DNA from 3 places in the Streptococcus sp. 11273D007BT genome. Region 1 is predicted to be linked to each of the others. Evidence: a T-box and tRNA genes for the amino acid it is inferred to sense, from the RefSeq annotation. Region 1 holds a T-box; the other regions hold tRNA genes.
The links. A T-box is a leader RNA that pairs with one kind of tRNA and senses whether it is charged. The one in region 1 lies ahead of ileS (isoleucine--tRNA ligase), so its partner is inferred to be a tRNA-Ile.
Positions count from the first base shown of each region.

Region 2: it has a tRNA-Ile gene. The T-box ahead of ileS (isoleucine--tRNA ligase) is inferred to sense a tRNA for this amino acid. The anticodon was not compared.
Region 3: it has a tRNA-Ile gene. The T-box ahead of ileS (isoleucine--tRNA ligase) is inferred to sense a tRNA for this amino acid. The anticodon was not compared.

Region 1 is NZ_JBPWPE010000001.1:602,602-605,867, reverse strand. It holds gene ileS (isoleucine--tRNA ligase) at 1-1,973, opposite strand, end outside; T-box leader at 2,008-2,224, opposite strand; gene ACEE75_RS03210 (DivIVA domain-containing protein) at 2,214-3,068, opposite strand; gene ACEE75_RS03205 (YlmH family RNA-binding protein) at 3,087-3,266, opposite strand, start outside.
Region 2 is NZ_JBPWPE010000001.1:110,370-113,635, forward strand. It holds rRNA gene ACEE75_RS00565 (23S ribosomal RNA) at 1-889, shown strand, start outside; rRNA gene rrf (5S ribosomal RNA) at 1,094-1,209, shown strand; tRNA gene ACEE75_RS00575 (tRNA-Val) at 1,214-1,286, shown strand; tRNA gene ACEE75_RS00580 (tRNA-Asp) at 1,307-1,379, shown strand; tRNA gene ACEE75_RS00585 (tRNA-Lys) at 1,401-1,473, shown strand; tRNA gene ACEE75_RS00590 (tRNA-Leu) at 1,477-1,558, shown strand; tRNA gene ACEE75_RS00595 (tRNA-Thr) at 1,571-1,643, shown strand; tRNA gene ACEE75_RS00600 (tRNA-Ile) at 1,654-1,727, shown strand; tRNA gene ACEE75_RS00605 (tRNA-Glu) at 1,739-1,810, shown strand; gene ACEE75_RS00610 (sigma-70 family RNA polymerase sigma factor) at 2,186-2,677, shown strand; rRNA gene ACEE75_RS00615 (16S ribosomal RNA) at 2,941-3,266, shown strand, end outside.
Region 3 is NZ_JBPWPE010000001.1:189,708-192,973, reverse strand. It holds rRNA gene ACEE75_RS01140 (16S ribosomal RNA) at 1-387, opposite strand, end outside; gene ACEE75_RS01135 (sigma-70 family RNA polymerase sigma factor) at 651-1,142, opposite strand; tRNA gene ACEE75_RS01130 (tRNA-Glu) at 1,518-1,589, opposite strand; tRNA gene ACEE75_RS01125 (tRNA-Ile) at 1,601-1,674, opposite strand; tRNA gene ACEE75_RS01120 (tRNA-Thr) at 1,685-1,757, opposite strand; tRNA gene ACEE75_RS01115 (tRNA-Leu) at 1,770-1,851, opposite strand; tRNA gene ACEE75_RS01110 (tRNA-Lys) at 1,855-1,927, opposite strand; tRNA gene ACEE75_RS01105 (tRNA-Asp) at 1,949-2,021, opposite strand; tRNA gene ACEE75_RS01100 (tRNA-Val) at 2,042-2,114, opposite strand; rRNA gene rrf (5S ribosomal RNA) at 2,119-2,234, opposite strand; rRNA gene ACEE75_RS01090 (23S ribosomal RNA) at 2,439-3,266, opposite strand, start outside.

The sequences.
Region 1 (3,266 bases):
TTGGCAATCAAGAAACGTAAAGTATTACGGATTTTACGATAAGTTTCTGACACTTGTGATAAGATCTCCATTGATACACGAACATCATTTGATGTATCTACAGAAGTTACCCATAAACGTAAGATTTCTGCTCCAAATTGCTTTTCAACATCACTTGGCAAAATGGTATTACCTAGTGATTTAGACATTTTAAGTCCTTTACCATCAAGAACAAAACCTTGAGATAACACAGCCTTATATGGTGCATGCCCATTAACAGCAACAGAAGTAATCAGAGAGGAATTAAACCAGCCGCGATATTGATCTGATCCTTCAAGATAAAGATCAGCTGGGTAAGAGAGATGATCACGAGCATTCATCACACCATTCCATGAGCTACCTGAATCAAACCAAACATCCATAATATCTGTTTCTTTGGTGAATTCTCCATTAGGAGAGCCTGGATGAGTAAATCCTTCAGGAAGAAGTTCTTTAGCATCACGTTGCCACCAAACAATTGAACCATACTCTTCAAAAAGATTAGCGATATGATCGGTTACTTCTTTAGTTAGAATAGCTGTTCCATCCTCAGCATAGAAAATTGGCAGTGGGACACCCCAAGCACGTTGACGTGAAATAACCCAATCACCACGATCACGAATCATATTATAAAGACGTGTTTTTCCCCATCCTGGATAAAAGTTTGTTGCATCAATTTCATCTAGGATCTCTTGACGGAATTGAGAAACTGAAGCAAACCATTGTGGAACAGCACGCCAAATAATTGGCTTTTTAGTACGCCAATCAAATGGATAAGAGTGGTTAATGACCTCACTGGCAAGAAGTAAATCTCCCAACTTCTCCTTAACAGTAGGAACAACCTTATCATAAAATTGCCCAGCCAAATCTGGACCTGCGTTTTCCATCATGATCCCACGACTATCAACTGTAACTGCAACTTCTAAATTATACTTGATACCAACATTGTAGTCATCCTCACCAAAACCTGGCGCCGTATGAACGATACCTGTACCAGAATCTGTGGTAACATGATCACCTAAGATAACTAATTCTTCAACTTCTGTATCCCAAGGGTGTTCTGTTACAATGTATTCTAATTCAGCCCCCTTATAAGTAGCAATGATTTCAAATTGTTCCCAACCAAATTTAGTAGCTAATTGATCTACTAAAGCTTCTGCTACCACATACTGACGATCTTGTCCATTTGGTTTCACAGAAACATAAGTCATATCAGGTCCAACTGTCAAACCACGAGAGGCTGTGATGGTAAATGGTGTCGTCGTCCATACTACAATATAAGTCCCCTGATCAAGAATTCCTTTACCGTCTTTAACTTTGTTCGCATAGTAAAGTGAGGTGGAATCAATGTCATGGTATTCAATCTCAGCTTCTGCAAGAGCTGATTCAGATGACCATGACCAATAAACTGGCTTAGCCCCACGATAAATATAGCCTTTATCTGCCATAGCTCCGAAGACACGGATTTGAGCTGCCTCATAATCTTTTGTTAAGGTAATATAAGGATTTTCCCAGTCCCCAAGGACACCTAAGCGTTTGAAATCTGTACGCTGTTTATCAACTTGGCTTAGGGCATAATCCTTACACATTTCAAGATAAGCCACTAAATCCATCTCTTTACGCTTAACACCTTGTTTAGCTAAGACCTGTTCAATCGGAAGACCGTGAGTATCCCATCCTGGAACATAAGGAGCACGGAATCCCATCATCGATTTAGAACGGATTATAATATCTTTAGAAATTTTATTCAAGGCATGACCAACATGAATATTACCATTCGCATATGGAGGGCCATCATGTAAATGAAAGGCTGGTTTTCCTTCATTAAGTTCTTGGCGACGGGCATAAATATTCGCTTCATCCCAAGCCGCTTGCCATTGTGGCTCTTTATTAGGTAATCCAGCTCGCATTGGAAAAGCCGTTTTTCCAAGATTCAGTGTTTCTTTTAATTTCATATCTACCTCTCAATATATAAAAAGAGCTTTCCTCAAAAAGGACGAAAGCTCGTGGTACCACCTTAGTTTGGACTCCTACTATGAAAAGTCCCTCTTATTGCTCTTAAGGCGAGCTCACCTTTTATCCTACTGTCCTTCAGATAAAATACTAACAAAGCGATGATAACAGATACAGAGATTGTAGGGCTCACACCATCTCCTACTCGCTAAAAATATGTATCTGATACCGTATTTTTGTTATTAGTCTTGATTAAAATTGATTTTAAAAGTTTGTGTATCCCCCAAATTAGGTTCTGTTGGCTCCACATCATCAAAGGTAATAAATGACTCAGAAGGAATTTCAGTCACAACTTGTTCTGATACTTCCTCTTGGATAGCCTGTGACTCTAATTCAGCATGTGCTTCTTCTTTTAAAGCCATTTCAACTTTTTGATTGCTTTCTGCAACACGACGTTGAAGTTCTTCCATCTCTTCTGCTGTAAACTGACGAGTAGCATCAAAGGATTCAAAATCAGAAGTCTCATCTAAAACATGCTCATCTAAAACTTTTTCTACCACTTCTCTAAAAGCAGCATCTGAATTTTGTAAATAGACAGCTGTTGGCTTCAATAACTCTGCCCACTCTGGAGCATTGATTAAGCCAAGTTGACCTTCTACTGAAGCAAGTAAACGTTGATGGAAAACACGACTTTGACGCTTCAAATCCTCAGTTTCTACAGCAATACGTTTTGCCTCATCTGTAGCATCACGTAAAATTTCATTAGCTTTAAGTTTTGCTTCATCGACCAAACGTGTTGATTCATAATTTGCTTTATTCAACATATTTTCTGACTCAATCAAAGCTGATGACTTCACTTTCTCTGCTGTTTCTTGAGCTAGAATAACTGACTGGCTCAATGATTCTTTCATATCATCAAAATAAAGAATCTTTTCTTCTAAACTTTTAATACGATCAGCCTGTTCACGATTTTTGCGAACCAATTCCTCAAAATCATCAACTAAAATATCTAAAAATTCTTCAACTTCTTCAACATTATAACCACGAAATTTGGTCGTAAAGGTTTTATCTTTAATATCTACTGCTGTAATTGCCATGCTTGTCTCCTTATTATTTTAGGTTTTTTCTATTCTAATTTTATGTTTACCGCTTTTTGTCAATCCTAAATCAGACGTTAAATAAAATCGTCCAAAACCTCTGACGCTAATCAAATCACCAATGCTCAACATGACAGAAGGTTTGGTCATAACACGATAATTTAGTTTCACTTTTTCAGTTGTAATCAATTTTAAGGC
Region 2 (3,266 bases), 490 kb from region 1:
GAAATTTTAGTACCTGTGAAGATGCAGGTTACCCGCGACAGGACGGAAAGACCCCATGGAGCTTTACTGCAGTTTGATATTGAGTATCTGTACCACATGTACAGGATAGGTAGGAGCCTATGAAGTTGGGACGCCAGTTTCAACAGAGGCGTTGTTGGGATACTACCCTTGTGTTATGGCTACTCTAACCCGATTGGCTAATCGTCAATGGAGACAGTGTCTGACGGGCAGTTTGACTGGGGCGGTCGCCTCCTAAAAGGTAACGGAGGCGCCCAAAGGTTCCCTCAGACTGGTTGGAAATCAGTCGTAGAGTGTAAAGGTATAAGGGAGCTTGACTGCGAGAGCTACAACTCGAGCAGGGACGAAAGTCGGGCTTAGTGATCCGGTGGTTCCGTATGGAAGGGCCATCGCTCAACGGATAAAAGCTACCCTGGGGATAACAGGCTTATCTCCCCCAAGAGTTCACATCGACGGGGAGGTTTGGCACCTCGATGTCGGCTCGTCGCATCCTGGGGCTGTAGTCGGTCCCAAGGGTTGGGCTGTTCGCCCATTAAAGCGGCACGCGAGCTGGGTTCAGAACGTCGTGAGACAGTTCGGTCCCTATCCGTCGCGGGCGTAGGAAATTTGAGAGGATCTGCTCCTAGTACGAGAGGACCAGAGTGGACTTACCGCTGGTGTACCAGTTGTCTTGCCAAAGGCATCGCTGGGTAGCTATGTAGGGAAGGGATAAACGCTGAAAGCATCTAAGTGTGAAGCCCACCTCAAGATGAGATTTCCCATGATTTTATATCAGTAAGAGCCCTGAGAGATGATCAGGTAGATAGGTTAGAAGTGGAAGCATGGTGACATGTGTAGCGGACTAATACTAATAGCTCGAGGACTTATCCAAACTAAGTAATGAGAACGTAAAGAAAAGCGTATGATTTTAGAAAATCAACGCGGAAGTCGTTGAGACTTCAAGGCGATTTGTCTAAATCACTAGCTTTTTAGTTCGAATACAATTGATAAAATTCAACGAAGTCAGTATTGACAGCGTGCGGTTTTCTTGATAGAGTATAGATATTCAATTTTGAGTGGTCAAACCATTCGATAGTTAAGTGACGATAGCCTAGGAGATACACCTGTTCCCATGCCGAACACAGCAGTTAAGCCCTAGTACGCCTGATGTAGTTGGGGGTTGCCCCCTGTGAGATAAGGAAGTCGCTTAGCAAAGGGGAGTTTAGCTCAGCTGGGAGAGCATCTGCCTTACAAGCAGAGGGTCAGCGGTTCGATCCCGTTAACTCCCATTAGTTGTAGAAATACAATAGGTCCCGTAGTGTAGCGGTTATCACGTCGCCCTGTCACGGCGAAGATCGCGGGTTCGATTCCCGTCGGGACCGTTCAATGAAAGTTGAAGGTATGACTCGTTAGCTCAGTTGGTAGAGCAATTGACTTTTAATCAATGGGTCACTGGTTCGAGCCCAGTACGGGTCATATGCGGGTTTGGCGGAATTGGCAGACGCACCAGATTTAGGATCTGGCGCTTAACGGCGTGGGGGTTCAAGTCCCTTAACCCGCATTAGAGAAGTTAGCCGGCTTAGCTCAGTTGGTAGAGCATCTGATTTGTAATCAGAGGGTCGCGTGTTCAAGTCATGTAGCCGGCATTTATAAATTGGGCGCGTAGCTCAGGTGGTTAGAGCGCACGCCTGATAAGCGTGAGGTCGGTGGTTCGAGTCCACTCGTGCCCATTATATGATATGGTCCGTTGGTCAAGGGGTTAAGACACCGCCTTTTCACGGCGGTAACACGGGTTCGAATCCCGTACGGACTATAAAAGTAAAGAGAAGGCCTGCTGGTCTTCTCTTTTGTGTTTAAATCTGCTCATTGTTAGCTGTGGTGGATATTCGAAGTTTAGGGTTCTTAATTATCAATTAGGAAGTAGCTCTTCGCCTAGCTATGACTTGAACTAAAAAAAGTTAAAGTCCTTTTCGATTTGTTTTTCAAATGGCTAAGTCCTAAAACCCATTTATTAATGTCTAAGCGTCCTATTTTTATAATAAGGAGTCCTGTTTCCTTTTTATGACCTATTATATAGCTAGACTTCATTTCAACATGACATAAATGTCATGTTGAAATGATAAAAAATTTTATATGATAATTTAGTAAGTTTTAGAGCTTACAAAATGATCATAAGGAGTGTAGTACAATGCAAGAAGAAAATCAGAAAGATTTTGAAGCTATCTACAAAAAAGTTGCGGCTATAGTGAATAAAGTACGTCAGAATTACTATATTAAACTGTGGGACTATGACGACTGGCACCAAGAAGGGAGAATCATATTATATCGGTTACTGAGAGACTTTCCAGAGTTTAGAGAGGATGATCCCAAACTATTTACCTATTTCAAAACAAAATTTATCAACCACGCTAATGATGTTGTTAGAGCGCAAGAAAGCCAGAAGCGTCGTTTTAGTAAAATGGCCTATGAAGAAATTGGAGAAATGGGCGATAGTATTTGTCAAGATAGACTATTTTTAGATGAATTAGTCGCTTTTGAAGATGCCTTATCTCGTTTTGAGTCTACCTTAAATCATAAGGAAAAAGTGCAATATAGACAATTTTTAAGAGGGGAAAGATTTAGAGGGCAAAAAGTTATGAGATTACGGTTACAGAGTTACCTATCTGATTTCAAAAATTAGGTTTTAGTCCGTTGAAGTAAGTTAATAAGCAGTAGTATAATATAGGTGAGATTGAGTGTTGAACACTTTTTTGAAAAAAATAAAAAAAAACACAAAAAAGTGTTGACACTTAATAGATAAGCTGATATACTATAATAGTTGTCGCGAGAGAGCGGCAAAGACCTTTGAAAACTGAACAAGACGAACCAAACGTGCAGGGTTACGAAAGTAACCTGTCAATAACAATAAGTCAGCGATGACAAGAAGAGCGAAGCTCGAACTTTTTTAATGAGAGTTTGATCCTGGCTCAGGACGAACGCTGGCGGCGTGCCTAATACATGCAAGTAGAACGCTGAAGTCTGGTGCTTGCACCGGATGGATGAGTTGCGAACGGGTGAGTAACGCGTAGGTAACCTACCTCATAGCGGGGGATAACTATTGGAAACGATAGCTAATACCGCATAACAGTCTTTAACTCATGTTAGAGGCTTGAAAGGGGCAATTGCTTCACTATGAGATGGACCTGCGTTGTATTAGCTAGTTGGTGAGGTAACGGCTCACCAAGGCGACGATACATAGCCGACCTGAGAGGGTGATCGGCCACACTGGG
Region 3 (3,266 bases), 410 kb from region 1:
GCCCCCATTGCCGAAGATTCCCTACTGCTGCCTCCCGTAGGAGTCTGGGCCGTGTCTCAGTCCCAGTGTGGCCGATCACCCTCTCAGGTCGGCTATGTATCGTCGCCTTGGTGAGCCGTTACCTCACCAACTAGCTAATACAACGCAGGTCCATCTCATAGTGAAGCAATTGCCCCTTTCAAGCCTCTAACATGTGTCAAAGACTCTTATGCGGTATTAGCTATCGTTTCCAATAGTTATCCCCCGCTATGAGGTAGGTTACCTACGCGTTACTCACCCGTTCGCAACTCATCCATCCGGTGCAAGCACCAGACTTCAGCGTTCTACTTGCATGTATTAGGCACGCCGCCAGCGTTCGTCCTGAGCCAGGATCAAACTCTCATTAAAAAAGTTCGAGCTTCGCTCTTCTTGTCATCGCTGACTTATTGTTATTGACAGGTTACTTTCGTAACCCTGCACGTTTGGTTCGTCTTGTTCAGTTTTCAAAGGTCTTTGTCGCTCTCTCGCGACAACTATTATAGTATATCAGCTTATCTATTAAGTGTCAACACTTTTTTGTGTTTTTTTTTATTTTTTTCAAAAAAGTGTTCAACACTCAATCTCACCTATATTATACTACTGCTTATTAACTTACTTCAACGGACTAAAACCTAATTTTTGAAATCAGATAGGTAACTCTGTAACCGTAATCTCATAACTTTTTGCCCTCTAAATCTTTCCCCTCTTAAAAATTGTCTATATTGCACTTTTTCCTTATGATTTAAGGTAGACTCAAAACGAGATAAGGCATCTTCAAAAGCGACTAATTCATCTAAAAATAGTCTATCTTGACAAATACTATCGCCCATTTCTCCAATTTCTTCATAGGCCATTTTACTAAAACGACGCTTCTGGCTTTCTTGCGCTCTAACAACATCATTAGCGTGGTTGATAAATTTTGTTTTGAAATAGGTAAATAGTTTGGGATCATCCTCTCTAAACTCTGGAAAGTCTCTCAGTAACCGATATAATATGATTCTCCCTTCTTGGTGCCAGTCGTCATAGTCCCACAGTTTAATATAGTAATTCTGACGTACTTTATTCACTATAGCCGCAACTTTTTTGTAGATAGCTTCAAAATCTTTCTGATTTTCTTCTTGCATTGTACTACACTCCTTATGATCATTTTGTAAGCTCTAAAACTTACTAAATTATCATATAAAATTTTTTATCATTTCAACATGACATTTATGTCATGTTGAAATGAAGTCTAGCTATATAATAGGTCATAAAAAGGAAACAGGACTCCTTATTATAAAAATAGGACGCTTAGACATTAATAAATGGGTTTTAGGACTTAGCCATTTGAAAAACAAATCGAAAAGGACTTTAACTTTTTTTAGTTCAAGTCATAGCTAGGCGAAGAGCTACTTCCTAATTGATAATTAAGAACCCTAAACTTCGAATATCCACCACAGCTAACAATGAGCAGATTTAAACACAAAAGAGAAGACCAGCAGGCCTTCTCTTTACTTTTATAGTCCGTACGGGATTCGAACCCGTGTTACCGCCGTGAAAAGGCGGTGTCTTAACCCCTTGACCAACGGACCATATCATATAATGGGCACGAGTGGACTCGAACCACCGACCTCACGCTTATCAGGCGTGCGCTCTAACCACCTGAGCTACGCGCCCAATTTATAAATGCCGGCTACATGACTTGAACACGCGACCCTCTGATTACAAATCAGATGCTCTACCAACTGAGCTAAGCCGGCTAACTTCTCTAATGCGGGTTAAGGGACTTGAACCCCCACGCCGTTAAGCGCCAGATCCTAAATCTGGTGCGTCTGCCAATTCCGCCAAACCCGCATATGACCCGTACTGGGCTCGAACCAGTGACCCATTGATTAAAAGTCAATTGCTCTACCAACTGAGCTAACGAGTCATACCTTCAACTTTCATTGAACGGTCCCGACGGGAATCGAACCCGCGATCTTCGCCGTGACAGGGCGACGTGATAACCGCTACACTACGGGACCTATTGTATTTCTACAACTAATGGGAGTTAACGGGATCGAACCGCTGACCCTCTGCTTGTAAGGCAGATGCTCTCCCAGCTGAGCTAAACTCCCCTTTGCTAAGCGACTTCCTTATCTCACAGGGGGCAACCCCCAACTACATCAGGCGTACTAGGGCTTAACTGCTGTGTTCGGCATGGGAACAGGTGTATCTCCTAGGCTATCGTCACTTAACTATCGAATGGTTTGACCACTCAAAATTGAATATCTATACTCTATCAAGAAAACCGCACGCTGTCAATACTGACTTCGTTGAATTTTATCAATTGTATTCGAACTAAAAAGCTAGTGATTTAGACAAATCGCCTTGAAGTCTCAACGACTTCCGCGTTGATTTTCTAAAATCATACGCTTTTCTTTACGTTCTCATTACTTAGTTTGGATAAGTCCTCGAGCTATTAGTATTAGTCCGCTACACATGTCACCATGCTTCCACTTCTAACCTATCTACCTGATCATCTCTCAGGGCTCTTACTGATATAAAATCATGGGAAATCTCATCTTGAGGTGGGCTTCACACTTAGATGCTTTCAGCGTTTATCCCTTCCCTACATAGCTACCCAGCGATGCCTTTGGCAAGACAACTGGTACACCAGCGGTAAGTCCACTCTGGTCCTCTCGTACTAGGAGCAGATCCTCTCAAATTTCCTACGCCCGCGACGGATAGGGACCGAACTGTCTCACGACGTTCTGAACCCAGCTCGCGTGCCGCTTTAATGGGCGAACAGCCCAACCCTTGGGACCGACTACAGCCCCAGGATGCGACGAGCCGACATCGAGGTGCCAAACCTCCCCGTCGATGTGAACTCTTGGGGGAGATAAGCCTGTTATCCCCAGGGTAGCTTTTATCCGTTGAGCGATGGCCCTTCCATACGGAACCACCGGATCACTAAGCCCGACTTTCGTCCCTGCTCGAGTTGTAGCTCTCGCAGTCAAGCTCCCTTATACCTTTACACTCTACGACTGATTTCCAACCAGTCTGAGGGAACCTTTGGGCGCCTCCGTTACCTTTTAGGAGGCGACCGCCCCAGTCAAACTGCCCGTCAGACACTGTCTCCATTGACGATTAGCCAATCGGGTTAGAGTAGCCATAACACAAGGGTAGTATCCCAACAACGCCTCTGTTGAAACTGGCGTCCCAACTTCATAGGCTCCTACCTATCCTGTACATGTGGTACAGATACTCAATATCAAACTGCAGTAAAG